3 regions of the Brevibacterium atlanticum genome follow, and region 1 is predicted to be linked to each of the others. Evidence: predicted binding sites of a transcription regulator. Region 1 holds the regulator's gene; each other region holds the start of a gene.

Region 1 (9,641 bases):
GTGGTCACGTATGTGCGCGTCATCGACGGTTCGCTGTCCCCGCGCGAGAAGATCGAGATGATGTCGACCGGCAGCACCCACGAACTGCTCGAGATCGGTGCCTCCTCACCTGAGCCGAAGGCGACGAAGGGCCTCGGCGTCGGCGAGGTCGGCTACCTCATCACCGGGGTCAAGGATGTGCGCCTGTCCAAGGTCGGTGACACCGTGACCGCGGCGGCAGCCCCTGCGACCCAGGCACTCGAAGGCTACCGTGAGCCCAAGCCGATGGTGTTCTCCGGACTCTTCCCCATCGACGGTTCGGACTACCCGGTGCTGCGTGATGCGCTGGACAAACTCAAACTCAACGACGCCTCCCTGGCCTACGAACCGGAGACGTCCACGGCGCTGGGCTTCGGCTTCCGCTGCGGATTCCTCGGGCTCCTCCACCTCGAGGTGCTCCGGGACCGTCTCGAACGCGAATTCGACCTCGACCTCATCTCCACCGCCCCGTCGGTCATCTACGACGTGACGATGGAGGACGGCACCGAGACCGTGGTGACGAACCCGAGCGAATACCCCACGGGCAAGATCAAGGAAGTCCGTGAGCCGATGGTCCAGGCCACGATCCTCACCCCGAGTGACTACATCGGCGCGGTGATGGAGCTGTGTCAGGAACGCCGCGGCAAACTCCAGGGCATGGACTACCTGTCCTCGGATCGAGTGGAGATCCGCTACCGCCTTCCCCTGGCCGAGATCGTCTTCGACTTCTTCGATCAGCTGAAGTCCCGCACCAAGGGCTACGCCTCCCTCGACTACTCCGACGACGGGCGGGACGCCTCCGATCTCGTCAAGGTCGACATCCTGCTCCACGGTGATCAGGTCGATGCGTTCTCCGCGATCGTCCACCGCGACAACGCCTACTCCTACGGGGTGGCGATGGCCGGGAAGCTGCGCAAGCTCATCCCGCGCCAGCAGTTCGAGGTCCCGATCCAGGCAGCCATCGGCTCACGCATCATCGCCCGCGAGACCATTCGTGCGATCCGCAAGGACGTGCTGAGCAAGTGCTACGGCGGCGACATCAGCCGCAAGCGCAAACTGCTCGAGAAGCAGAAGGAAGGCAAGAAGCGGATGAAGATGGTCGGCACCGTCGAGGTTCCGCAGGAGGCGTTCATCGCCGCCCTGTCCTCCGACGAACCGGAGAAGAAGGACGCCAAGAAGTAAGTGCCAGCACAACCGACCGGCGAGGTTCCCCCGCGTGACGGCTCACTTCCCGCGTCGGCGGGCATCGGAGCCGGTGACCGGGGCTTAAGTCTCTACGTCCACGTCCCGTACTGCCGGGTCCGCTGCGGCTACTGCGACTTCAACACCTACACAGCCGAGGATCTCGGTCCCGGAGCGTCCCGTGAGGACTACCGCGGCAATCTCGCCCGTGAGCTCGATCTGTCGGTGTCGACCCTCGCCGAGGTGGGGGCGGGCAACCGTGAGGTGTCGACGATCTTCTTCGGCGGGGGCACCCCGACGATGCTCTCAGCCGAGGTGCTCGCCGGCATCATGGACGACATTCGGTCCCGTTACCGGCTGACCGCGGAAGTCGAGGTGACCACGGAGGCCAACCCGGACACGCTCGATCCCGCCTACATCGCCACCCTCGCCGGTGCCGGATTCACCCGGATCTCGATGGGAATGCAGTCGGCCGTGCCGCATGTGCTGGCCACTCTTGATCGGACCCATGACCCCGAGAAGATCCCCGAGGTGGCGCGCTGGGTCAAGGACGCGGGACTCGAACTCAGCCTCGACCTCATCTACGGCACCCCGGGGGAGTCGACCGACGATTGGCGGCGGTCCCTCGAGGTCGCCCTGTCCAACGAGGTCGACCACATCTCCGCGTACTCCCTCATCGTCGAACCCGGAACGAAGATGGGCGCGATGGTCAGACGCGGTGAGCTGCCGATGCCCGATGAGGACGATCTGGCCGATAAGTACGAGATCGCCGATGCCGCGATGAGTGCGGCGGGCATGCACTGGTACGAGGTGAGCAACTGGTCGACGGGTCCTGACACCCGGTGTGAGCACAATATGGCGTATTGGCGCAATGCCGACTGGTGGGGCTTCGGCCCCGGTGCGCATTCGCATATCGGGGGAGTCCGGTTCTGGAACGCGAAGCACCCCCGAGCCTGGTCCGATCGACTGCTGGCTGGGGAGTCTCCGGCGATCGGCCGGGAGGTCCTCGACGATGCGACCCGAGAGATCGAACGGATCATGCTCGCCGCTCGCATCGACGACGAGCTGCGCCTCGACTCCTTGGCGGCAGGCAGCGAGCAGGCCGTGCGCACCTTCGTCAAGCAGGGACTGCTTGACCCCGGCGGTGCCGCCGAAGGTTGGTTCCGGCCCACCCTGCAGGGGCGTCTGCTCGCCGACTATATGGTGCGCATCCTCACCGAATACGTCTGAACAAGGCAAGCGCCTGAACGGCTTCGTCCGAGGGAGAGAACGAAACCGAGCCGCTCCCTGGGTTCGGAAGCGGCCCGGAGACGACGATGAGCCTGGAGGCGCTGCTCGGCTCCATCGTCGATGCTGCCATCGGCGATCGGAGCCTGAGGGGAAGTCCTATTTGACGAGCTGGATGCTCATCGGAACCTTGTAGACCTCTCCCTTGTTGGCTGCCACAGCGGCGATGATCATGAAGACGAGAGCGACGATCCAGATGACGAAGTAGAGGATCGCGCCGAATCCGAAGGTGATCACCGCGAAGATGTCCGCAACGATATAGGCGATGATCAGTGTCAACTGGAAGTTCAGCGACTGGCGGGCCTGCTCGCGGATGAACGGCGACTCGTCCTTCTTCACGAGGAAGACGATGAGCGGGACGATCCACGCGGTGAAGATCGCTCCGACCTGTGTCCACGTCGATGTGGAGCGTTCGGACGGCGACGGCTGCCAGAAGCCTGCCGAACCGGGTCCGTAGGCCTGCGGAGGTAGGGCCCGCGAATCGAACGCCCTGGTATTCGCTGCCGACCCCGGGCCGTAACCCTGCGGGCCGCGGTAACCCTGCTGGGAGCCGTACGCCTGCTGGCTGCCGTATACGGGCTGCGATCCGTAGGCAGGCTGACTGGCTGGCTGCTGTGAACCGTACTGCGGCTGGGATCCATAGGACTGCTGCGCGTTCGGCTGCTGAGACTGCGGTTGCGAACCCGGCTGCGAACCCGGCTGAATATATGGCTGCTGGGGCCCCGACTGTGCGGAGTAGTCCGGAGGCATCGGCTGTGCTCGGTTGTCGTTCGGCTGCTGGGGGTTGTCCGACATTAGCGTCCCTTCTCACGTGTGCGTCACACCACACTAGTCCAGTCACTCCGCCGGAGAGTGTCTCCGCGGTGAACGAGGGTGAGCGCTTGTGCGGTGTCACGAGCAAGATTACTTGACGAACTGGAAGACCAGGGGGATCTTGTAGCCCTCTCCGCGGTTGGCCGCGATGCCGGCGATGATGTAGAAGACCGTGTACACGAGCGGGATGACCAACGCGCCGAAGACGATGAACATGCCGAGCCCGAAGGTGATGAAGGCAAGGACGAAGCCGATGACCATGAGGACGATCATCGCCGCCGTCGTGGCGATCGTGTTCGTGATCATGGCGTTGAGGCCCTGCCGGGTGTGCTCGCTGACGAACGGCGACTCGTCCTTCTTCACGAGGAACATGATGAGAGGCAGGTATCCGAAGAGAAGGGTACCCAGATGCGACCACATCGCGGTGGTCCGCTCCCGCTCACCGGCCATCCAGAACAGCTCGGAACCCGGACCGTACGCGGCGTCGGGAAGTGCCTGAGAATCGAAGAGCGCGGGATTGACGCCAGGCTGGGGCGGACCAAAACCTGACTGCTGCCCATGATTCGGCTGTCCGTACGGCGGCGGCTGTCCATACGACGGCTGCCCATAGGGCCGCTGCGGGCCCTGTGACGGCTGGGGCCCGGCGGCTTGCCCGTAGTTCGGCGGCATGGGGCGGCCGCTGTTCGGCGGTTGGGGGTTGAACGACATGATGGTCCTTTCACTGCCTCTGTCGTTTCACACTATCCCAGCGCCGTGTGCCGAGACATGCCGAAAAGACCCGATCGTGTTCCAACTCGGCAACACGTCTGAGCAACACGTCTCAGCCGACGGTGACGAAGTCGATGAGCTCCTCGACGCGTCCGGACAGAGTCGATTCGACATCGGCGATCGTGCTCACCTTCCCGAGGATCCGCACCCACCCCCGGGCGACATCGCGATGATCGGCATGCGGCCAGCCGATGCGCCGCAGGATCCCGGTCTTCCAATCCTCCCCGCGGGGTACGACCGGCCACTCCCTGATTCCGACCACATGTGGTTTGACCGCCTGCCAGATGTCGACATACGGGTGGCCGATGATGTGGACGACGTCGCGGTAGCGGGGGTCGGCACGCACCGCCTCGGCGATCTTCGATTCCTTCGTCCCGGTCACCAGATGATCGGCGAGGACCCCCACTCGGTGATCCTTGTCGGGGCCGAAGGCCGCGAGCTTGTCGGCGACATCATCGAGACCGCCCAGCGGTTCGACGACGACGCCCTCGATGCGCAGATCGTCGCCCCAGATCTTCTCGACGAGCTCTGCATCGTGCTTGCCCTCCACCCAGATCCGGGAACCGAGGGCCACGCGGGCCTTCGCCCCTTCGACCGCACGCGATCCCGAAGCGGTACGGCCCGGCGTGGTCGGCTTCTTCTTCGCGGGCAGGCGGACGTCGACAGGCTGGCCCTCGAGCAGGAACCCCGGCCCCAGCGGAAAGGCGCGCACTTTCCCGGCTCGATCCTCGAGGTTGACGACGACTCCCGCGGTGGTCTTCTCGGCCCCGACCACCGCGCCGACGTACCCGCTCATGGCGTCTTCGAGCACCATCCCGAGCCCGAGTTCGACGGGTCGGGACTTCTTCGGTCGGTGCGAGGAGGGGGAGCTGCCGGAGAGGACGTCGGGTCCGTAGCGATCGAAAGCATTCACGCTCACCCACGATAATGGGCAGGCGGCGAATAATCCCGGCGCCCCACCGAGGCGTGCCGGACGACGGACTCCCGAGGCGTGCCGGACGGACACACTGGACGCGTGCCGGACGGCACACCCCCAGACATGAAATCGACTGACAAGAAGCGTAGAATTGGCACTCAGTGCTAACGAGTGCCAAAAGTGTGGGGAGGTCAGCGATGAACGACAGCAGGAGAGCGCAGGTGCTGCGCGCCATCGTCGAGGACTTCGTCGCCACGAACGAACCCGTCGGTTCGAAGGCCATCGTGCAGCGACACACGCTCGGGGTGTCCCCAGCGACGATCCGCAACGACATGGCCCAGCTCGAGCAGGACGGCTACATCGCCCAGCCTCACACCTCCGCCGGTCGGATCCCCACCGACCTCGGCTATCGGATGTTCGTCGACCGCATCGACGAGTTCAAACCGCTCACCCAGGCCGAACGGCGCGCGATCTTCCAGCTCATCGACGGCGACGTCGAACTCGATGAGATGCTCGACCGCACCGTGCGGGTGCTCTCGGGCCTGACCCACCAGGTCGCCCTGATCCAGTACCCGACGGTGTCCCTGGCCCGGATCAAACACATCGAGATCGTCGGGCTCGCACCGAATCGCGTCCTCGTCGTCCTCATCACCGACGCCGGTCAGGTCGAGCAGAAGACCGTGACCGTGACACAGGGACTCGACGACGACGGGGTGCGTGCGCTGCGCGACCGGATCAACGTCGAGTTCTCCGGCAAGAAGCTCTCCCGCGTCATGGCCGAGGCTGGCACTTCGTCACCGACGCCGACCGGCACCGAGGCTGCCCCCGCAGACGCCGTCGAGTCCGGCAACGCCGAGGTGGAGAAGATCCGCGCAGCAGTCGCCGACCTCGTCGCCGCGACCCGAGAGGACCGCCTCATCATGGCGGGCACCGCGAACCTCGCCCGGTCCGGACGCGAATTCGGAGAGCAGATGGCCCCGATCCTCGAGGCCTTCGAGGAACAGGTCGTGCTGCTCAGACTGCTGACCTCGATGGCTGAGGACCAAGAGGAGATCAGCGTGCGCATCGGACGTGAGAACACTCACGAATCGTTCAGTTCGACATCGGTCGTGGCCGCCGAATATGGTCATGACGCAGGTTCCTCGGCCCGCCTCGCGGTGCTGGGACCGACGCGGATGGACTACCCGACAACGATCTCGGCCGTCAGGGCAGTGGCGAAGTACGTGTCCTCGCTGCTCGATCGAGGATGAGCCGACACCGCACCGAACCGGGCTCCGGGCCCGTCACCACGAAGAACACACACCACCAGGGAGAGAGAAGTTTCTGTGGCCGATCACTATGAAACACTCGGAGTGTCCAAGGATGCTTCCGCGGCTGAGATCAAGTCGTCGTACCGGAAGCTGGCACGCAAGTACCACCCGGACGTCAATCCCGGCCACGAAGACGAATTCAAGGCCATCTCGCTGGCCTACGATGTGCTCTCCGATCCGGAGAAGCGCCGCAACTACGACATGGGCGGCGGAGAGAACGGCCAGGGCGGATTCCCCGGTGGCGGCGGATTCGGCGGGTTCGGAGACATCTTCGAGACCTTCTTCGGCGGTGGCGGCGGACAGGCCGGCGGCCCGATCCCACGCACCCAGCGCGGCAAGGACGCCCTCGTCGGCGTCAACATCGACCTCAAGACCGCGGCCTTCGGCGGCACCGTCGACCTCGACGTGACCACCGCCGTGGTGTGTGAGACCTGCTCGGGTGCCGGCACCCAGGAAGGCACCTCGGTCGAGACCTGCAGCCTGTGCCACGGAGCCGGCAGCGTCCAGCGGATGACTCGGACCCTGCTCGGGCAGATGGTCACGAACCAGACCTGCAACTCCTGCCACGGCTTCGGCACCGTCATCCCCAACCCCTGCCTCAACTGCCAGGGCGACGGGCGGGTGCGCAAGCAGCGGACGATGAAGATCCGCATCCCCGCCGGCGTCTCCGACGGAACCCGCATCCAGCTTTCCAGTCAGGGCGAGGTCGGCCCCGGCGGCGGACCCGCCGGCGACCTCTTCGTCGAGGTCATGGTCACCCGCCACGAGGTGTTCCAGCGCGACGGCGACAACCTCCGCGCCACGGTGTCCGTGCCGATGACGGCCGCCGCCCTCGGCGCGACCATTCCGTTCGAGACCTTCGACGGCACTCAGGACCTCAGCATCGCTCCCGGCACCCAGTCGGGCACGGTCGTCAAACTCTCCGGCCTCGGCGCCTCCCGCCTGCGCTCGGAGACCCGCGGCGACCTGCTCATCACCGTCGACGTGCACACGCCGGACAAGCTCGACGACGAACAGCGCGAACTGTTCGAAAAGCTCGCCGAACTGCGCGGTGAACAGGCCCCACGGGCCCAGATCACCACCGAGAAGTCCGGCATGTTCTCCCGCATGCGTGAGAGGTTCGCCGGTCGGTGAGCCTGCCCGTCTTCCACACCGCTGCCGCCGCCGAGGCGGTGCCCGGCACAGTTCTCACCGTCGGTGAGGGCGTCGCCGGGCATGCGGTGCGGGTGCGTCGGATCGGACCCGGCGAGCACATCGAGATCGTCGACGGTGAGGGCACGCGCGCCCGCGGTCAGGTCACGGCCGCCTCGGCGATGGGCATGGACCTCGACATCACCGCGGTGACGCATGAGGACGAACCCCATCCCCGACTCGTCCTCGTCCAGGCCCTGGCGAAGGGCGACCGGGACCTCCAGGCCATCGAAGCGGCCACAGAGATCGGCGTCGACGAGGTCATCCCCTGGGCCGCGGAACGCTCGATCGCCGATTGGCCGGCGAAGAAGCGGGAGAAGATGGCGGCGAAGTGGCAGCACCTGCTGCACGCGGCCTCCCTGCAGGCGCGGCGCTCCCGCTTCCCCCGACTGCACGAACTCGTCCGCGGGACCTCCCTGACGCGGCAGCTGAGCGAATCGGATGCGGTGTTCGTCCTCCACGAGACCGCGCAGAAGCGACTCTCCGCGGCACTTGCCGAACTCGGACACGGTGGCGACGATGCCGCGGCGACCAGCGGCCCCGATCCCGCGGCCGGCCCCGGCTCCGGCAGCACACCCGAACGCATCGTCCTCATCGTCGGCCCCGAAGGCGGCATCAGCGACGGCGAACTCGAAGCCCTCACCGGCATCGGCGCACAGCCGGTCCTGCTCGGGCCCACCATCCTGCGCTCCTCCTCGGCCGGATCGGCCGGCCTCGTCATGGCCCAGAATTCATTGGGCCGTTGGTGAGCCGAGCGACTACGATAGAAGCACACACAGGTGCCGTCTGAGACGGCGGCCCCGCACGCGAAGGAACATTCTGGACATCACCCCCACCACGAATTCTGTGAACACCACCGACGAGCAGGCACCCGTCGGCGACGGCGCAGCTGCCGGAGCATCCGGCAACGACAGCGTCCGCCTCGTCATCCCCGACTCCATCGACCTCGTCGAATTCTTCGGACCCGGCGAGGCGAACCTGCGTGTGCTGGAGAAGACGTTCAGCGACCTCGATATCCACGTCCGCGCCAATCAGGTCCAAGCCGCCGGCGATCCGAAGCGCCTCGAGGCCTTCGTCGGCGTGATCGGAGAGCTCAAGAAGCTCCACGCGGCAGGTCACCGCATCAACGAGGAGACGATCGAGCGCGTCACATCGTTTTCCTCGGAAGGAGCGGCGGCCTCGGCGGTTTTGGGCACGAACATCCTGTCCACACGGGGCAAGTCGATCCGGCCGAAGACGATGGGCCAGCACGACTACGTCAAGGCCATCCGCAACCACACGATCACCTTCGGCATCGGTCCCGCCGGCACCGGCAAGACCTACCTGGCCATGGCGATGGCTGTCAACGCCCTCCAGCACAAAGAGGTCTCGCGGATCATCCTCACCCGGCCCGCCGTCGAGGCCGGCGAATCGCTGGGCTACCTGCCGGGCACACTCAACGAGAAGATCGACCCCTATGTGCGCCCCCTCTACGATGCGCTCCACGACATGGTCGACCCCGAATCCATCCCGCTGCTCATCGAGACCGGCACGATCGAGGTCGCACCGCTGGCGTACATGCGCGGGCGGACCCTCAACGATGCCTTCATCATCCTCGACGAAGCGCAGAACACCACCGCCGAGCAGATGAAGATGTTCCTCACCCGGCTGGGATTCGGCTCCCGCATGGTCGTCACCGGCGACATCTCGCAGATCGACCTGCCGGGCAAGACCCGCAGCGGCCTCAAGGTCGTCCGCGACATCCTCACCGGGATCGAGGACCTGCAGTTCTGCGAACTCGGCAGCAAGGACGTCGTCAGGCATTCGCTGGTGACGAAGATCGTCGAGGCCTACGACCTGTGGGGGAGTGCCGAATGAACACCGAGCTGCTCAATGAGACCGATGCCGAGGTCGACCTCGACGAGGTCGTGGCACTGACCGAATACTTAGGCGAGGCCCTGCACATGCACGCGGGTGCCGAGCTGGCCGTGACCATGGTCGACGCCGAGACCATGTCCGAACTCCACGTGAACTGGATGGACCTCGAAGGGCCGACCGACGTGATGTCCTTCCCGATGGACCAGCTCCACCAGGGTGAGCCCGATCGTCCCACCGAAGGCCAGATGGGTGACATCATCATCTGCCCCGAGGTGGCCCGCACCCAGGCGGAGACGGCC
Region 2 (9,641 bases), 780 kb from region 1:
GATGACGGCGACACCGCCGGAGAGCTTGGCCAAGCGCTCCTGCAGCTTCTCGCGGTCCCAGTCGGAGTCGGTGTTCTCGACCTCGGCGCGGATCTGAGCGATACGGCCGGCAACAGCATCGTCGGCACCGGCACCATCGATGATCGTGGTGTTGTCCTTGGTGACGGTGATGGTGCGGGCGTTGCCGAGCTCCTCCAGAGTGATCTGGTCGAGCTTCATGCCCATATCCGGGGTGACGACCTGGCCACCGGTGAGGACAGCGAGGTCCTCGAGGATGGCCTTGCGGCGGTCGCCGAAGCCGGGAGCCTTGACGGCGGCGACGTTGAGGATGCCGCGCAGCTTGTTGACGACCAGCGTCGACAGAGCCTCGCCCTCGATGTCCTCGGCGATGATGAACAGCGGCTTGCCGGCCTGCTGCACCTTCTCGAGGACGGGCAGGAGCTCCTGGATGTTGGAGATCTTGCCCTGGTTGATGAGGATGAGAGCGTCGGAGAGCACAGCCTCCTGACGATCGGCATCGGTCACGAAGTGCGGCGAGAGGTAGCCCTTGTCGAACTGCATACCTTCGGTGACTTCGAGCTCGACGGACGCGGCCTGCGACTCGTCGATGGTGATGACGCCGTCCTTGCCGACCTTGTCGAAGGCGTCGGCGATGAGCTTGCCGATCTCTTCGGACTGGGCGGACAGACCGGCGACGTGCGCGATCTCCGAGGAGTCGGCGACATCGCGGGCGATGGTGCCGAGCTGCTGCGAGACAGCCTCGACGGCGGTCTCGATGCCGCGCTTGAGTGCACCGGGAGCGGCGCCTGCGGCCACGTTGCGCAGTCCTTCGTTGACGAAGGCCTGGGCGAGCACGGTCGCGGTGGTGGTTCCGTCACCGGCGATGTCGTTGGTCTTGGTGGCGACTTCCTTGGCCAGCTGAGCGCCGAGGTTCTCGTACGGGTCGTCGACCTCGACCTCACGGGCGATGGTCACACCGTCGTTCGTGATCGTGGGGGCGCCCCACTTCTTGTCGAGCACGACGTTGCGGCCCTTGGGTCCCAGCGTCACCTTGACGGTGTCGGCGAGGGTGTTGACGCCCTTTTCGAGCGCACGACGAGCTTCGTCGTTGAATTCCAGTGTCTTAGGCATTCGTCCTCCTGTCTGCGGGTTAGTTGTTCAGGGGATTCAGCCGATGACGGCGAGCACGTCGCGAGCCGAGAGCACGAGGAACTCTTCGCCGGCGTACTTGACTTCGGTTCCTCCGTACTTGGAGTAGATGACCTTGTCGCCGATGGCGACGTCGACCGGCACGCGGTTTCCGTTGTCGGCAACGCGACCCGGGCCCACTGCGACAACTTCGCCTTCCTGAGGCTTTTCCTTGGCGGTTTCGGGAATGACCAGACCACTGGCGGTAGTCTGCTCTGCTTCGACCTGACGGATGACAATCCGATCTTCGAGTGGCTTGATGGAGACCGACATATCGGGCCCTCTCCCTTCGCTGGGTTCATTCTTCATTGAGTCAGACGGCGGCTGCTGCCATGAACCTCTCGTCGTCGCGGGTGCCGAGCGATTCGACCGTCTTATGAAACTGGCACTCGTTGAGTGCTAGTGCTAATTCGACTCTAGAACGCTCTTAGCACTCGGTCAACTTGAGTGCCAACAATTCGTCATGCTCTGGGCGAAAGTTCAGATTGGGTGCCAAAAGAGCGGGTGGGCCGACGCCCGAACGGCAAGGAGGGGCGACGTCTGTTCGTGCGGCGCAGTCAGGCCCCAGCTTGCAAGTTTCGGCGCGGGCCGAACTTCCACTCCCGAGATCCCGGGCACGACCCGGCCTCACCTGCAGAGTTCCGGACGTTTCGCGCGGGATTCGGCACTCGTTTCCCGCACGAATCGTCCGGAACTCGCCGGGCCGGGCCGCATCTCAGGGGGCGCGGCGGTGAATTCCGCAGCTGGGAGCTGCCGGCCCAACACAAGCCTGGGTCAACCAGCCCATGGGCCTGCAGCGGTAAGCAAAGCTGGCAGCGTGAGGTAAAGCTGGCAGCGGCAGACAAGGCCGGGAGTAGTAGGCACAGCCCGGCAACAAGGCAGGCACCTACTTGCCAAAAGAGCGCGGGCCCCGGGATCTCTCCCGGGGCCCGCGCTGTGTCGGCCGCCTCAGCTCAGTTGTCGATATCTGTTGTCAACAGCGGCCGACGGTCTATTGCCCGTCAGGCTGCCAGCCACGGACTGCCAGTCAGCGACTGCGGCTCTGATCTCAGATCAGGCGCAGGACCACTGTCCCCAACCCTCCTGGGCCTGGAGCTTCTTCGCACGCTGGAACTGCTCCTGCGGGCTGGCGTCGGACGGATTGCCGCTGCCCCCCATGGAGTGCCAGGTCTGCGGAAGGAACTGGAACAGACCGAAGTGGGTGCCGTTCGAGGCCTTGGGGTCGAAGTTCGACTCGCATTCGACGACCTGGTACCACTTGGATCCGGGTCCGCCGAGCATCGCCTTGATCTCGGCGGTGCTCATGGAGCCGCCGCTCGAACCGGAGCCGCCGCCGGTGCTCGAGTCACCGGAATCGCCTGAGTCGCCGGAGTCACCCGAGTCGGAGCCGCCGGTGTCGGCCGGGGTCTCCTTCTTCTTGGTTCCCTGGACGACCACCTTGGTCTTGGGCTCGGAGAGGACCTTCTCGTCCTTCTTCTCCTTCTTGACCTCTTCACCGTTGATGGTCTTGACCTTGTAGACGACCTGCTTCTCGCCGTCCTTGCCTTCTGACTCGACCTTGGTCTCACCCTGGTAGAGGGAGTCGGACTTCTTGGTCTCGACCTTGGCCTTGATGGCCTGCTTGTCCTTGACGGTCTTGTTCTCAACGCGGTTGACGGTGAGCACCTGTCCGTCGGAGAGATCGGCGGACATCGGCACGGACAGGAAATCGTCCTTCTTGAGCTTGACGCCCGATTCCTGCAGTGCTTCCTTCGCGGTGCCCACGGCAGCCGAGACCTTGTGGTCCTTGCCGTCGGCGACGACGGTGAGGTCCTTCGACGTGGTCACGTCGATGTCGTTGTCGTCTTCCTTCAGCCGCTGCTTGGCATCGGCGTTGAGGTCGGCGCCCTTCGCGTCGACGCCGAGGTCGGCGAGTGCCTGACCCACGGTGTTCGCGTTGGTCCATTCGCTCGACTTCTTGCCGTCGACCGACAGCGAGACCTTCTTCGCGGTGTTGACCGTGATCGTCATGTCCCGGTCGACCTTCGTGCCGACGCCGGGCTTGACCTGGTCGCGCTTGTCGACGTCGATGTCATGGCTGTCGAGGATGTCACCGACGGTTCCCCCGAAGGTGCGAATCTCCTCGGCCTGACCGTTGACGTCCAAGGTCACAGGCTTGTTCATCGTTACAACAGCGCCCGTACCACCGACGAGTCCGGTGATCACGACCGCCTGAGCAGCGATCTGAACCTTGCGGTTCTTCAGAAAATCAATCACAAAAATATCCCTGAGCAGAGTTTATCGACCTGACCACTGTAACCGATTCGTTACACCGCTGGCAAAATATCACGGAAATGTAACGATGGGAGTTTGCTGAGTGCCCGTCTGACCTGGAATTCCCCCGTGTTTTCGGGGTTTTCAGACCGTGACAATCCCCCGCCGAGGCGGCCCTGCGGTCCGTTACCCTGCTCACAGATCAGGGGGCTGGCTTGGGCAGCGTACGACGCTTCCGAGCATGTCCTCGTCGCCGGGGACGAGATTCGCTCCGGCCTCAGTCCCAGCTGCCGATGGCCCTCTCGGCGTTGGCCCACACGGCTGAGCAGAGTTCGTCTTCGCTCATGTCGCGCACCTCGGCGAGCTTCCGCGCGGTGATCGCGGTGAGGTACGGCCCGCCCGGCTTCCCGCGGTGCGGGTGTGGGGTGAGGAACGGTGCGTCGGTCTCGGTCAGCAGCAGCTCGAGCGGTGCGGCGGCTGCAGCTCGGCGCAGCTCATCGGCGTTCTTGAACGTGAGGTTGCCGGCGAAGGACATGTAATAGCCTTCTGTCGCGCATTCCCTGGCCATCGCTTCGTCGCCGGAGAAGCAGTGGAAGATCGTGACCTCGGGAGCGCCTTCCTCTTTGAGGATGCGCAGCACATCAGCGTGTGCTTCGCGGTCGTGGATCTGCAGGGCGCGTCCGGTGCGCTTGGCGATCTCGATGTGGGCGCGGAAGGAGCGCTGCTGTTCGGCGACTCCCTCTTCTCCCGTGCGGAAGTAGTCGAGGCCGGTCTCCCCCACCACACGCATGCGATCATGCGAGGTCACGAGAGTCTCGATCTCGTCCAGAGCATCGTCGAGCAGACCACGCTCGGCCAGCCGCGGAGCTTCGTTCGGGTGCAGGGCCGCACCACCGAGCATCCACGTCCGGCCGGCCGCATACTGCGATGCCACGAGCTCGGTCGTCCACCGGGCTGCCGGGAGGTCGCAGCCGATCTGGACGATGCGACGGACCCCCGCCTCGGCGGCGGTGTCGTGGAAGAAGTCGAGCGAGGGGAACTCCTCGTCCTCGTTCGGGGTCACCTCGGGTTCGGGCTCACCGGCCCCCAGCGGCAGCCGCACTCCGGTGCAGATGTCGAGGTGGGTGTGGGTGTCGACGACGGGGTGGGCGAGCGGTTCGGGCACCGGTGGATAGGTTCCGGCGGCGCGCGAGGCCATTACTCGGTCTCCTCCACGAACTTCGGGAACACGGGTTCGGGCTTCGGCAGGGGTGTGCCCGGCTCGAGCGGGAACTCGACGGCGGCGAAGGACCGGGGATCCGCCTCGGCGCCGGACCCGGATTCGGTCGCAGTCGGCAGAACCTTCGCTCCGGCCTCACCAGCGCCTGCGGGTACGCCGAGGAGGTCGAGGATCTTGCCGGCGGATTCGGGCATGACGGGCTGGATGAGGATCGAGATGATGCGCACGACCTCGATCGTCACCCACAGCACGGTGGCCATGCGCTCGGGATCGGTCTTCTTCAGCTTCCACGGCTCCTGCGCGGAGAAGTAGCGGTTGGCCTCGGAGAGCACCTTCCAGCAAGCCTCGACGTAGAGGTGGAGGGCCTGGGTGTCGACATGGCGGCGGGCGGTGTCGGGCACGGCCCGGGCGACTGCGAGTAGGGCCTCGTCCGCCTCGGTGAGCTCACCGGGCTGCGGCACCTGGGCGTCGCAGTTCTTCGCGATCATCGACAGGGACCGCTGGGCGAGGTTGCCGTACTCGTTGGCCAGATCCGAGTTCTTCCGGGTGATGATCGAGTCCTTCGTGTAGGACCCGTCCTGGCCGTAGGAGAACTCGCGGAAGAGGAAGAAGCGCAGCGTGTCCAGGCCGAAGGCGTCGACGAGGTCGAGCGGGTCGACGACATTGCCGACGGACTTCGACATCTTCTCTCCGGAGTTGAAGAGGAAGCCGTGGGCGTGGACGCGCTTGGGCAGGTCGATGCCGGCGCTCATGAGGAACGCGGGCCAGTAGACGCTGTGGAAGCGGATGATGTCCTTGCCGATGATGTGAACGTCGGCGGGCCACCACTTGCTCAGACGTTCCTGGTCATCGGGGTAACCGGCGGCGGTGAGGTAGTTCGTCAGAGCGTCGATCCACACGTACATCACGTGCTTCTCGTTGCCGGGCACGGGAACTCCCCAGTCGAAGGTAGTGCGGGAGACTGAGAGGTCCTTGAGGCCGGAGGCGACGAAGGACGCGATCTCGTTGCGGCGGGAATCGGGACCGATGAACTCGGGATGGGTCTTGTACAGCTCGAGCAGCTTGTCCTGGTACTTCGAGAGACGGAAGAAGTAGGACTCCTCTTCCGTCCAGGTCACCTCGGTGCGGGTCTCCTTGGACAGGCGCACGCCGTCGACGACCTCGGTCTCGTCGTCGGTGTAGAAGGCCTCGTCACGGACCGAATACCAACCGGAGTACGTGTCGAGGTAGATGTCGCCAGCCTCTTCGAGCTTGCGCCAGATGGCCTTCGACGCCGCGTAGTGGTCTTCGTCCGTGGTGCGGATGAACCGGTCGAAGGTCGAGCCGAGGGCGAGCTGGGTGTCGCGGAAGTTCTTCGCGTTGTCGTCGGCGAGTTCCTTGGGCGTGATGCCGAGCTTGTTCGCGGCCTGCAGCATCTTCAGCCCGTGCTCATCGGTGCCGGTTGCGAAGAAGACCTCGTGATTGTCCAGTCGCTTGAACCGGGCGATCGTGTCGGCCGCAATGTACTCATAGGCATGCCCGATGTGAATGGCCCCATTGGGGTAGGCAATCGCTGTCGTCAAGTAGTAACCCATAGGTCACTCAGTCTAAGGGACGTGCGGTTGCGGGCGTGCACGGGTCCGCGGTGTGGGGCCGCCGGCGGCGGCTGTGGGAGGGGCCTGTGGGAGGTGGGCGGTACGGGCGGGGGTGTGGAGCCGTTGCCGCGGAACCCACGGCATTCGGCACGGTCTGCGCTGAGCACCCCAGTTCTGGAAGCGGGCCTCTTGCATTCAGCGTACCGATGGTGACTGAACGTCTCCTTTCTGCGCAGAAAGCGCAACTCGCACGGACTCAGCCCGCTGATCCTCGGATTCGGCACACCCTTCTCCGAAAGACTCACCGAAAAACGTGAGTATTTCGGAGAGATGTGTCCCTCGCAAGCAACCATCTCGCCGTTCACCCCAAATCCGCAGTGGTCGGTCGCCTGTTGCAGATCACCCGTTGCCGTCGGCCTGCCTGTCGCTTCACCGATTCCCCGGTCCGCTGTAGCAGCGTCGCACCGCTCCGCCGCAGCGTCGCACGCACTCCACCGCACTACTATTCCGCCGACCCGCAGGCACCAGTCGGGTTCATCGCAGAGTCGGGTTCCTTCTGTACTGAAGAAGTTGCGGAGCTTGACCGAACAGCTTCGTCCCAAAACGCTTCAGGTTGAGCACATCGCTGAAATTCATGTGAACGATTCGGAACCCCATATTCATCAGCTCGTTCTGCTGTCGCCCTTCATGTTTGAGCCTGGCGGCGCCGGCATCGGCATACTTCTGATCGCCGTCGAAGGCCAACACCGTCTTCGTCGGCACGTGCAGAAAGTCGAGCCGCGCCAGGATCGAGCCGTCGAGACCGACGTTCCATTGCTGCGTGAAGTCATGCAGACCCAACTGATGCAGGGCGAACGAAGTACGGCTTTCGGCGTAGTTCTCCGAGAGGGGGCTGATGACTGAAAGGATCGACAGTGCCCGCACCTTGCCGCGGCTGAGACGGTGGGCGGCCGGAACGAAGTCGCGCTCGACGATCTCCCGCCCGATACTGTGCATCCGCCGAGGATCTTTCATTCCGAGCGTGCGGTTTCCCGTCTCTCGTTCGACTTGCGCACGCAGTCCTCCCTCCAGTGCAGCCATACCGTCCGCCGGGCTCAGCTCAGCAATCAGGTCAAGTCCCGTTTTTACGTGTGTGAAGCACCTGAGGCCGTGGACAATGCACAGATCGTCCGCGCTGAATCTGCGCCGTCGGCGGATGATCTCAACGCTTGCCGAGCACGCAGACGGGTGGACAACGGTGATCGGCAGCAGATCCTGGGAGAAGAGCGGCAAGTCGTGGACGAGAGCGGCCGATACTCCGCTGAGAACGTCGTCTGACCTGAAGTGGCGATAGTGCACAATGCTCAGGCGAGCCAGGTGCTCGCGGAAACGGAAGTCGTTGGCTCTGTCCCGCGGCGTTGTCGTTCGAAAATACTCGGTCCAGTCTTCGTCGGTGATCAAGACCGAAGCCGACTGATGCTTTCGTTTCGAGCAGGCACTCACGATCGAATAGTTCCCACGAGTCAGTTTCAGCATGCAGCAATCGACTGCGTCGGCAATGACATCATGAGACATTCCCATCGACCTCAACGTCTGATAGTCGACGACGTTGTACTTATCCAGGTAATCAAGGGTCATGCTCCTGAGAATGCCGATGCGCGGGGAACAATGTCATTGGCCGATCTACGGCCTGTGGATAGCATCTAGCCATCAACAACGCTGAACGCCTGAGTCATTCACCATGTGCACACAAGTCGAACGCTGCTACTCTCCCGCAACCCGCGCAATCCCGCGGCGAGCACGTTTGCACGCCACCTCCGCCACACGCTGCTCCGAAGTACTCACGTTCTTCGGTGAGTACCTCGGAGAAAGGTGTGCCGAACTTTTCAACAGACTTTGAGTCGAAGTGGACCCTGAGTGCACCGCACGCTCACGCGCCTGGGATCCGCCCGCGAGAGCGTCACGCGCGGCTCATTCTCGGTGAAGAGGGCGTCACTCGCAGCTCACCCACAGCCAGCCACACGCCCAGCGGGCCTCACTCGCGGTGGAGCCAGGCCTCGTAGACGTCTCGTTTCGACAGTCCGAAACTCTTCGCCACCTGTCCGGCGGCTTCCTTCGCCCGCATGCCGGAATCGACCAGAGCGCTGACCTCGCCGAGGTGGTCCTCCGGTGCCGTCTCGACCTCGGTGGCGCCGGCGAGCACCAGGGTGAGTTCCCCACGCAAGCCGTCTGCGGCGAGTTCCCGCAGGGATCCGACGGTCCCACGCAGGGTCTCCTCGTAGGTCTTCGTGAGTTCGCGGCTGATACTCATGGGCCGGTCGTCGCCGATGACCTCGGCGAAGTCGTCCATTGCGTCGACGATGCGGTGGGGGCTTTCGAAGAAGACCATCGTCCGCTTCTCGGCCTTGAGTTCCTCGAGCAGTGACTTTCTCTGCCCGGACTTCCGAGGCAGGAACCCTTCGAAGCTGAAGCGGTCACTCGGCAGCCCGGAGACCGCCAAGGCCATGAGCACCGCGGACGGGCCAGGGGTCGACGAGATGGCCAGCCCCGCCTCGGCGCAGGCCTTGACCACGCGATAACCGGGATCGGAGACGGCGGGCATTCCCGCGTCGGAGAGCAGAACCACGGTCTCACCTGCGGCGATGAGGTCGACGAGTTCGGGCGCGCGATGCCCCTCGTTGTGGTCGAAGACGCTGATGACGCGGTTCGTGTGGGTGAGGTTCAGCCGTTGAGCCAGGGAGAGGAACCGGCGCGTGTCCTCGGCGGCGATGACATCGGCGGTTTCGATGGCCTGCCTCATCCGCGGACTCGCATCGCCGAGGTTGCCGATCGGAGTCCCGACGAGGATGAGTCGACCGCCTGTGAGGTCGGGTCGGTGTTCGCTCAGGTCGGCGCAGGGCTCGCCGAGGTCGGATTCGTGCTCGGCAGTGTCACGACCGGGCTCGGAGGTATCGGAGTCGCCGGCGAGAGGCTCAGAAATACCGGGCTCCTGCGTCACGAATGGTTCTGAACTCAACTGGCCGAGCCTGCGCCGACCATCGCCACACCGAAGATGAGGACGAAGACTCCGACGTAGAGAACCCAGAAGAGGATCCACAGAGCGGTGCCGATATAACCGACCCACAGTGCCGCGAGCGCCATGCCGTCGCCGCGTTCTCCGCGTTCCCGGATCTGTCTGCGGGCGATGTGGCCCATGATGATTCCGGCGATCCCCGCGATGAAGAACGACGAGATGAACCCGAAGATCGAGACGCACATACCGACGATGGCCAGCACATTGTTCGGCGGCAGCGGCTGGTAGACGTAGCCGGGACCGCCGGCGTACTGCGTGTTGGCAGCGTAGGCCGCGTTGGAGCCGTAGGACTGTGCCCCGTAACCTCCGCCCGCGTTCGACTGAGGCTGCTGGTAGTACATGTCCGGATTGTTCC
Region 3 (9,641 bases), 1.0 Mb from region 1:
GCGTGCGGGCAGGGAACCGGCTGCGTCAACTGGTAGCGAGCTTCCTGCCCCGCGGCTAGTCGACTCCGGTCGCGATTTCCGTCTCCCTCGGCGGGCCTCGAATCCGGTAGCGGAACCTGCATCCGGCAACCAGCCGAGGCACATCAGACATGTGGAGGGCGTCCCCGCGGGGACGCCCTCCACTGCCTTCTCGATGTGTTTTTGTTGTCGATATGTCTCTGTGCGCGAGCGGCGCTTCTCAGCCCTGCTCGGCGGCTACCTCGAAGGCTTCGCCGAGAGCCTCGATTCGGTCGCCGGGACGGATCGTCGCACCTCGGCGGGTTTCGACCGCGCCGTTGACGGTGACCTCACCGTCGGCGATCATGTCCTTGGCCATGGCGCCGTGTTCGGCCACACCGTGGAGTTTGAGCAGCTGACCGAGCTTGATCGACTCGCCGCGGATCTCGATCGTCTCCATCAGAAGTCGAATCCGTCGAACAGTCCGCCGCCGTCGCCGCCGAAGAGCCCGCCGCCGTCTCCTCCGTCACCGCCGAAGAAGCCTCCGTCGCCACCTCCGCCGTCACCGGCGGCTCCGCCGCCGGCATCTCCCATGTCTCCGCCGTAGGCGCCGTCCCAGCCGCCGCCCATTCCGCCGAACATCATGGCTCCCATGAGGACGCCGGGCAGCAGGCCTGAGCCCGCGTAGGAGTTGAAGTAACCGCGGTTGTACTCGGCGTAGGCCGGGCCGGCCTCCCAATAGGCGCGACGGGTGTGCCCGTCGGCTGTGACGACCTTGCGGACCATGGGATCGGCGCCGACGGCCACGCGTTCGGCATCGGCAGCGCACACGGGTACGGGGCGCAGCTGACCGCCGGCAGGGGCCCAGTCGATGTCCTCGACCGAGGGACCGTGCTGCGGGTTGAAGAAGCAGGGCGGACGTCGCACGGGAAGCGGCTTGCCTTCGACACGGGCGCGCACGCACTTCGCGGCGTAGCGGCCGTCTTCGAGCGCCTCGGTGACGTGCCGGATGTCAGCAGGTTCGGAGACCTTCTCGAGGGTCTCCTTGGCGATGTCGTAGGAGTCCAGCGCCTGCTTGTAGTCCTGCGCTCCGCCGGTGTCGAGATCCACTCCCGATGTGATGATGTCGAGTTCGGCGACTTCTTCGCCGAACGATGTGACATCCTCTTCGGCGGTCTTCTTCACCTGCTGGAGTTCGGCGGCGTGGATTTCCCGCTGGCGTCGCTTCTCTTTGCGGTGGCCGATGAAGAAAACGGCTCCGAGAACAACGAGCAGCAACAGAAACACTTCAGTCACGATCTATGCCTCCCCGGCTATCTGCGTCCTCGACCAGTATGCCCGACGAAACTGACAGACGACTGAACCCGTCCCCCACATCCGCTCAGTCCTCAACCGCCTCACACCAGCGCCTCACACCAGCGCCGAAGCTCCCTTGACGAGTGCCGCGACTCCCCCGCCGAAGGCAAGGACGAGCATACCGATCCGTGCGAGCGAAGCGTCGATGCGCCGGGACAGCCGATCCCCTCCGATCAGTCCCGCCACGAGGACGAGGACCAGACCGATCCACGTGCCGATCGACAGGTCAGGCCACACCCCACCGTGGACGATCACCTTCGCCACCACCGCCGAGGCGGTCCCCACGACGAGGAACGGCTGCAGGGTGGCTGCGAAGGACCGCTGCTCCCAGTCCGTGAGCACCGCGTAGGCGCTGACGGCCGGTCCCCCAGCTCCCGCAGCCGCCGACATTGCCCCCGAGAGCGCACCGGCGCCGAATCGTGTGCCGAAGTTCGCCGGCATCCTGCGGCCGAGGCGACCGAGGGCCAGGGAGCTGATGAGTGAGACGATGATGAGCAGTCCGATGAGGATCTGCAGCGGCGCGGTCGGCAGCGCGGAGGCGAGGAGCGCACCGGGAATCGTCCCCAACACCGCACCCAGGGCCAGGTGGCGGAACGACCGCCATTCCACCTCGGCGAAGGTGCGGGCGAAGACGGACGCGGAGGCGACGATCCCGCAGATGTTGACGAGGATGATCCCGCTGTACGGGTCGAGGAGGAGGACGAGGAAAGGGCCGCTGACCAGGCCGAACCCCATTCCGGTGACGCGCTGGGACAGCGCCCCGAGGAACACGGCGAAGAGGATGAGCACGACCACGGGTTCCACCCGTTCGAGTCTAGTGCAGGGCACTTCCGCGACCACAGGCACCGCACCTCCCGGTCGCCGCCCAGATCGGCGTGGCGGGGTTACAGTATTCATCATGAACGCTCGTCCCCTCTGGTCGCGATTCAGCGCCGATCCGCGATCGCACGGACAGGTCCGTGCCTCCGACGCCGACCGTGCGATCATCTCCGATGTGCTCTCGGAGGCGTATGCGCTCGGTCAGCTCGACGTGGAGGAATTCGACGAACGCACCGAGGCGGCTGCGAAGGTCAAGACCCTCGGCGAGGTCCCAGTGCTGATCGAGGACCTCGTCCTCGCCGACCCGTCCGAGGTCGAACCGGACGAGCTCGATGATGCCGGCCGCGCGCAGGCTCTGGCCCGGCTCGAGGCCGACCGTGTTCCGATCACGCCTGAGCAGATCGACGCCGCGGCACAGCATTACTACCGGGATCGAGTGCGCCGGGCGGCACTCGGCCTCATCGCCGGCCCCGGTGGAATCACCGTGGCCATCTGGGCGTTCACCTCGATCGCTCGCGGAGACTTCATCTTCTTCTGGCCGATCTTCGTCATCATTCCGATGTTGCTGGGATTCTTCTCTCGCATCGGTCACAAGCAGGAGACGATCCGAGAGCGCAAGCGGGAGCTCACACGCAGGGCCAGGGCCCACCTCGGCGATGCGGAGGCCAAACGCGAACTCGAGAAGGCCGAACAGTCGGCCGATGACTACGAGTCCGATTACGGCAGAGGACTGCAGCCGCCGCATCCATCTCACCCGCCGTATTCGCCCGGTCAGATCTCCCGACGGGACGAGCGGCGCAGGCGCCGAGAGGGCCGTCGCAACCACCGCGACAACCCCTGGGACTGACGCCGGTATCCAGCGGCCCCGATCGACCGCTCAGATCTGGAAGACCCGAATCTGGCCGAAGTCGTGCGCCTTGTGCGTAGTGAACCACATCGTGTGGGAGAAGTGCCTGAGGTCAACGCTGTCCGCTTCGGCCTGCCAGTATCCCCAAGCGGCTGCGGCCTTGCCGTGGGTGATCGCGGCTTCGAGGTGGCCGACCTGGGGCGAATGCGCCGAGAGCTCCAGCAACGCGCCGACGACCTCGTCACGGCCGGTGGCGGTCCGGACTCCTTCGGGTCGGACGATCTGGAGCACGCAGTCCTCAGCGACCGCCTCGGCGAGGGAATCGCTGACTCCGTTGAAGAGGTTCTCTTCGAACTCGGCGACGAAGACGTTCTTCGGGCTGTTTCCGCAGGCATCGGTGCCGGTGAAAGTCATGCGCCCAGCCTAGGCGGGGACATGACGGTGTCACAATGCTTCGCGGAAGAACGCTGCCGACGACGGCGCGAAACTCCGAGCGCAAGCGAACCGGAATCGCACATGGCACCTGCGAACCAGAATCGCACTTGCCATCTGCGCACAGGGCATGAAAACGGCCGTGCCGGTACCCTTGCGGGCGCCGACACGGCCGATCGAACAGCGGGGCTGCTCTGACGCTGGCGTCAGATCAGAAGCCCATGCCGCCCATTCCACCCATGCCGTCCATGCCGGCAGCTGCGTCTGCACCTGCTGCGGCCTTTTCGGGCTTGTCGGCGACGACCGACTCGGTGGTGAGGAACAGACCGGCGATCGAGGCGGCGTTCTGCAGGGCAGAGCGGGTCACCTTGACCGGGTCGTTGATGCCGGCGGCCAGCAGGTCCTCGTAGTCACCGGTTGCGGCGTTGAGGCCGAATCCGGGCTCGAGGTTCGCGACCTTGTCGGCGACCACACCGGCTTCGAGGCCGGCGTTCGTGGCGATCTGCTTGAGCGGGGCTTCGATGGCGACCTTGACGATGTTCGCACCGGTTGCCTCGTCTCCCTCGAGTGCGAGGTCTCCGAAGGCAGCCTTGCCCGCCTGGATCAGGGCGACGCCGCCACCGGCGACGATTCCCTCTTCCACAGCAGCCTTGGCGTTGCGCACAGCATCTTCGATGCGGTGCTTGGTTTCCTTGAGCTCAACCTCGGTGGCGGCTCCGGCCTTGATGACTGCGACACCGCCGGCCAGCTTGGCCAGGCGCTCCTGCAGCTTCTCACGGTCGTAGTCGGAGTCCGAGTTCTCGATCTCGGCGCGGATCTGAGCGACCCTTCCGGCGATCTCCTCGGCGTCTCCTGCGCCCTCGACGATGGTGGTCTCGTCCTTGGTGATGACGACCTTGCGGGCGGTTCCCAGCAGATCGGTGGTCACGCTGTCGAGCTTGAGCCCGACTTCCTCGGACACGACCTGGCCACCGGTGAGGATGGCGATGTCGGCCAGCTGCGCCTTACGGCGGTCGCCGAAGCCCGGTGCCTTGACGGCCACGGACTTGAAGGTGCCCTTGAGCTTGTTGAGCACCAGGACGGCCAGGGCTTCGCCCTCGACGTCTTCAGCGATGATGAACAGCGGCTTGTTGGACTGCTGGACCTTCTCGAGGACGGGCAGCAGGTCCTTCACGTTCGAGATCTTGGAGTTGACGATGAGGATGTACGGATCCTCAAGGACAGCTTCCTGGCGATCGGTGTCGGTGACGAAGTAACCGGAGATGTAGCCCTTGTCGAAGCGCATACCCTCGGTCAGCTCGAGCTCGAGTCCGAAGGTGTTGGACTCCTCGACGGTGACGACGCCTTCCTTGCCGACCTTGTCGATGGCCTCGGCGATCAGTTCACCGATAGCGGGATCTCCAGCGGAGATGCCTGCGGTGGCGGCGATCTGTTCCTTGGTCTCGATGTCGATGGCGTTGTTCAGCAGGACACCCGTGACAGCTTCCACTGCCTTCTCGATGCCGCGCTTGAGGCTGAGCGGATCAGCACCGGCTGCCACGTTGCGCAGGCCTTCGCGGACGAGAGCCTGTGCGAGCACGGTAGCGGTGGTGGTTCCGTCGCCTGCGACGTCGTCAGTCTTCTTGGCGACTTCCTTGACGAGTTCGGCGCCGATCTTCTCGTAGGGGTCCTCGAGTTCGATCTCCTTGGCAATCGAGACGCCATCGTTGGTGATGGTCGGTGCGCCCCACTGCTTTTCGAGCACGACATTGCGACCGCGGGGTCCAAGGGTCACCTTGACCGCGTCCGCGAGCTGGTTGAGGCCAGCTTCGAGTCCCCGACGAGCTTCTTCGTCGAATGCAATCATCTTTGCCATAGTGGCTTAGATCCTCCCTGATGGAGTGGAGTGGGAATCCAGAGCAGTCATCAGCGCCCGCGACGGCAGAGAGTGTGTCCGCATGTTCCATTCCACATAAGGACCACGCTCTCGAGACGACTGGTGGGAACCCAACGGTTTTCACCAGTACTAGATTTAGCACTCTCACCATGCGAGTGCAAATAGTCGTCGCTTGGCGCCACAGGTGATCACGCCCGGCGATCGCGGTCACGTCACCGCACCTTCGGGAGCTGACCAAGCAGGAACGCGACCGTTTTCCGCGGATTCTCGGGGTCTGCGGGCACCCAAGCGGCCGTCCTGAGCGTCGCAGCAGACGCTTTGAGGGCCGGTACGGAACCGTCGCCGAGGCGGTTCGGCCCAGCGCGAAACGATGATCGGTGCCGCCCCGCCGGCACCGCAGGGCACCTCTAAGCATAGGCATTCGGCGAATCGTCCCACCCTGAGCTGAGCAGTCCGATGTGTGAGGCGCCGAGTTCCGGACTTGGGCTGTCCGGCGTCGACTGGGCTCATTCGCGTGACGCAAAGGCAACGAGACTGCCGCGGCGGGCCACCGAGCGTCGGAGTTCCTTCGCGTGGCCTATCAGCGACGGCATCCCAGCTCCAAGGCGGTTGAGGCACATGTTTCTCTCAACGACTCACGTTCTTCGGTGAGTAGTTCGGAACAACGTGAGTCTCTTCGCCAGTCCCATCCACCCGGGCGCCGCCGCACCCGGGCACTGAAAAGCGCCGAGCAGTTGCCTGCTCGGCGCTCTCCCCGCTCACGGTGACGCCGGTCGACCGGAGGGTCGTTCGGACATCGTCGTGCGGCGGATCAGAAAACTGTGCTTGTCAGCAGCCAGTCTCAGAGGAGGGTGACGGACTCCGCCTGAGGACCCTTTTGTCCTTCTCCGACTTCGAACTGAACCTGCTGGCCCTCTTCGAGAGAGCGGTAGCCGTCCATCTGGATTGCGCTCCAGTGAACGAACACGTCCTGGTTGTCGCCTTCGAGGGTGATGAATCCATAGCCCTTTTCAGCGTTGAACCACTTGACGGTACCTTGTGCCATTACTTCTCCATACAGTGCAGTGCCATTGAAATCCCGCAGATCATCCGCGATCGGGCGACCGCATCGGTCTGCGGAAGCTAGTAAAACTCAACCGACCCCGCGACTTCTCTCATTGACCTCGGGAGAATAATCTCGGTGAAGCACGAATAGAACACAAGGTGCTGTGCTTGCCTAGCTGGTGCCACTCTACCGCAGCCGCGCATCTCACCCGGGGTCGCTCAACACTGTTATAGATTCGTTACCTAAGGCTTTTTGTCCTGTTCACGCGGGGAGTGCGGCGGACTTCATCCGTCGGAGGAGTCTGCGCCCTCCGTGCTTTCTCCACCTGATTCGGGACCGCGGTCGGCGATGTCCGAGCAGATGACCACCGTGACGTCGGCGTCGAAGTCCGAGGAGGCTTCGGTGGCCGAGATCCCCAGCGACTTCGCGACGAGTTTGGCCTGTGAAGCGTTGTCCGCGCCGTTGTAGTACACGGTCGAGTCGGTGAGATTCGTCGAGTAGTTGCCGACCTGGCCGAGCTTCCAGCCCTTGTCTTCGACCGCCTCGGAGAATTTCTTGGCAGCACCGGAGACGCCGGAGCCGTTGAGGACATCGACGGTGATCGAATCGTCGGCGACGTTGACTTCACTCTCGCTCGGCGAGGGCTCAGATGATGCGGACTCCGAGGCCGGCGGGTCGGCGACCTTCGACTCGGGATTGCCCATCGAGGAGAAGATGATGTTGATGGCGGCCACGACGAGCAGGACCGCGACCAGCGCGAGCACGATGACCAGAGAGATGGCACCGATGTTCGACGACGCTGCGGATTCCTGTCGATGGGCGCCGCTGCGCCGGCCGGGCTCGATCTCGTCGAATTCGTCGGTCATATCTACCTCGAGACGCGGGCTTGGGCGCGCTCGCTCTGCCGCGTGGTGCGGATCCGGCGAAGGCGCTTGACCAGCATCGGATCGCTGGCCAGAGCGGCAGGGTTGTCCAGAAGCGAGTTCAGTATCTGGAAGTAGCTGGTGGCCGACATGTCGAAGCGCTCACGGATCGCGTGATCCTTGGCTCCACCGTATTTCCACCACCGCCGCTCGAATTCGAGAACGGCCACCTCGAGCTCGCTCAGTTCTGAGGTGTCGTTGTTCGGCGGCATAGGGGATGTGCTCCTTCGAGAGGTGACTGTTCTTCTATATTATCGCCCGAGACGCGCGACCGAAATTTCCGGCGCGCCGTCGTCCCTGTGAGGCCCCTCGCGACTCTCGGCAGGAACGGCATCACCCCGTCCCAGCACACCTGGGTGATGTGCGCTGCGACGGGGTGAAGCACGGGAATCCTCGCCGAGGTGGCCCACCTCGGCGGGGGTTCCGTCCCCGGACGCGAGGCCCGGTCCTGACCGGGCGGACCACCTCGGGGAAGGTGCCCCCACCTCGGGGAGGGTGTCCCACCTCGGTGACGGGCCTGGCCCGATCAGCGGATGCGGATGTTGACCTGTTTGATCTGGGTGAAGCCCTCGAGCATGCCCTCGAGCGAGGCTTCGCGGCCGAAGCCGGAGGTCTTCATGCCGCCGTAGGACTGGCCGGCGAGCTGGCCGCCGCCCTGGTTGACCTGGACCCAGCCGGACTCGATGCGGTTGGCCATGGTCAGTGCCGCGTCGACGTTCTTCGTGAAGACGAAGGCGGCGAGGCCGAAGTCGGAATCGTTGGCCATGTCGATGACCTCGTCGATGTCCTTCCACGGGATGACCGAGAGGACGGGGCCGAAGATCTCTTCGCGGCTGGTCTGCCAGTCGTTCTTCGCCTTCGAGAAGATCACGGGTGCGTGGTAGAAGCCGGGTTCGCCGACTTCGAGGGAATCGGAGCCGTCGTAGGCGATCTCGACGCCGTCCATCGACTTGCCCATCTCGATGTAGGACGCAACCTGGTCGTACTGCTTCTGGTTGATGATGCAGCCGATGTCGGAGTCCTCATCGCGGGGGTCGCCGACCTTCATCTTCGACACGGCATCGACGAGCTTGGCGAGGAAGTCGTCGTAGATGTCCTCGTGGAGGAAGAGCCGCGAGCCCATCGTGCAGGACTGTCCCTGGCGGGCGAATCGGGTCGACAGCAGCACCTGCTGGAGGGTGTCGTCGTCGTTCGAGTCGGGGAAGATGATGTTCGGGGACTTGCCGCCGAGCTCCATCGACGAATGTGCGAGGCGGCCGCCGGCCACCTCGGCGACGTGACGACCGACGCTCGTCGAACCGGTGAACGAGACCTTGTCGACGTCCGGGTGGACGTTGAGGGCCTCACCGATGACCGAGCCCTTGCCGGTGACGACGTTGAGCACGCCGGCGGGGAGGATGTCGGCGATGATCTCGGCCATCTTGAGGATGGTCAGCGGCGCATCCTCGGCGCACTTGAGAACAATGGTGTTGCCGGCTGCGAGCGCGGCAGGGGTCTTGAACGCCGCGATCATCAGCGGGGAGTTCCACGGCAGGATGCCGGCGACGACCCCGAGCGGCACGCGCTTGGTGTATTGGAGCTGTCCGTCACCGGCGGGCAGAGTGTTGCCCTTGACCTCTCCGGCGACGCCGCCCATGTAGCGGAACAGGTCGGCCAGGGTGATGGTCTCGGGGCGGGCCTGCGTGCGGATCGCGTTTCCGGTGTCGATCGCGGTCAGCTGGGCCAGCTCCTCCGAGGCGGCTTCGAGCGCATCCGCGCAGGCCAGCAGCTTCTTCTGGCGTTCCTTGAATGGCACAGCCGCCCACTCGGGGAAGGCCTTCCGCGCGGCCTTGACGGCACGATCGGCGTCGGCCTCCTTGCCGTTGGGCACCTTCGCGATGACGACGTTTCGGTCGATCGGGGTGATGACATCGGTGGTGTCGCCGTCAGCGGCATCGACCCACTCGCCGCCGATGAGCATCTTCCAGTTCTTGGCCTCGGGGAAATCCGACATTCTCGTCCTTTCGTTCAACGATGAACTCCTGCCACGAGCTTATCGCCTCGCCCCGTCCGGAAAGAACGGTGGACCGATGGGCGATACTGCACACCAGGTCTGCGGTCCGTGCACACGTGCACGGGTGAGTGCAGTTGAGTGCACACGCGAGGCCCTCCGACTGTCAGATGGATTCCCTCGCCGAGGCGGCGCGACGAAATGTGCGGCGTTGCCCGCCGAAGGTCATTGTTTGGTCGATCCGCCGTGATTTCATCAAGGCAGACCGCGGTGGATCGACCGAACAATCCGGGCGAACCGGCGGTGTGCCCAGTTCCATTCGCCGAGGCTGCCCTGACGTTCGCGCCCGAGCCCGG

The links. The regulator HrcA, encoded in region 1, represses chaperone genes, less so after heat shock. The targets are predictions, from matches to a motif close to TTNGCACTCGNNNNNNNCGAGTGCNAA.
Region 2: groES (co-chaperone GroES) is a predicted target of HrcA. The motif match lies at 1,616-1,642, and genes of this name have one in related genera.
Region 3: groL (chaperonin GroEL) is a predicted target of HrcA. The motif match lies at 5,463-5,489, and genes of this name have one in related genera.

What each region holds. Positions count from the first base shown of each region.
Region 1 is NZ_CP050152.1:2,360,324-2,369,964, reverse strand. Features, by position in the region: gene lepA (translation elongation factor 4) at 1-1,200, shown strand, start outside; gene hemW (radical SAM family heme chaperone HemW) at 1,201-2,430, shown strand; gene GUY23_RS18785 (DUF4870 domain-containing protein) at 2,587-3,282, opposite strand; gene GUY23_RS10640 (DUF4870 domain-containing protein) at 3,391-4,008, opposite strand; gene GUY23_RS10635 (DUF3097 domain-containing protein) at 4,121-4,987, opposite strand; gene hrcA (heat-inducible transcriptional repressor HrcA) at 5,182-6,234, shown strand; gene dnaJ (molecular chaperone DnaJ) at 6,310-7,428, shown strand; gene GUY23_RS10620 (16S rRNA (uracil(1498)-N(3))-methyltransferase) at 7,425-8,234, shown strand; gene GUY23_RS10615 (PhoH family protein) at 8,332-9,342, shown strand; gene ybeY (rRNA maturation RNase YbeY) at 9,339-9,641, shown strand, end outside.
Region 2 is NZ_CP050152.1:3,141,737-3,151,377, forward strand. Features, by position in the region: gene groL (chaperonin GroEL) at 1-1,131, opposite strand, end outside; gene groES (co-chaperone GroES) at 1,168-1,461, opposite strand; gene GUY23_RS14035 (resuscitation-promoting factor) at 2,242-3,444, opposite strand; gene GUY23_RS14040 (TatD family hydrolase) at 3,719-4,639, opposite strand; gene metG (methionine--tRNA ligase) at 4,639-6,234, opposite strand; gene GUY23_RS14050 (hypothetical protein) at 6,769-7,851, opposite strand; gene rsmI (16S rRNA (cytidine(1402)-2'-O)-methyltransferase) at 8,249-9,100, opposite strand; gene GUY23_RS14060 (DUF4190 domain-containing protein) at 9,226-9,641, opposite strand, start outside.
Region 3 is NZ_CP050152.1:3,392,081-3,401,721, forward strand. Features, by position in the region: gene GUY23_RS15120 (RNA-binding S4 domain-containing protein) at 239-457, opposite strand; gene GUY23_RS15125 (hypothetical protein) at 457-1,293, opposite strand; gene GUY23_RS15130 (TSUP family transporter) at 1,408-2,157, opposite strand; gene GUY23_RS15135 (DUF1707 SHOCT-like domain-containing protein) at 2,252-3,019, shown strand; gene GUY23_RS15140 (hypothetical protein) at 3,050-3,433, opposite strand; gene groL (chaperonin GroEL) at 3,663-5,306, opposite strand; gene GUY23_RS15150 (cold-shock protein) at 6,169-6,372, opposite strand; gene GUY23_RS15155 (LytR C-terminal domain-containing protein) at 6,657-7,238, opposite strand; gene GUY23_RS15160 (DUF3263 domain-containing protein) at 7,241-7,507, opposite strand; gene GUY23_RS15165 (aldehyde dehydrogenase family protein) at 7,822-9,288, opposite strand.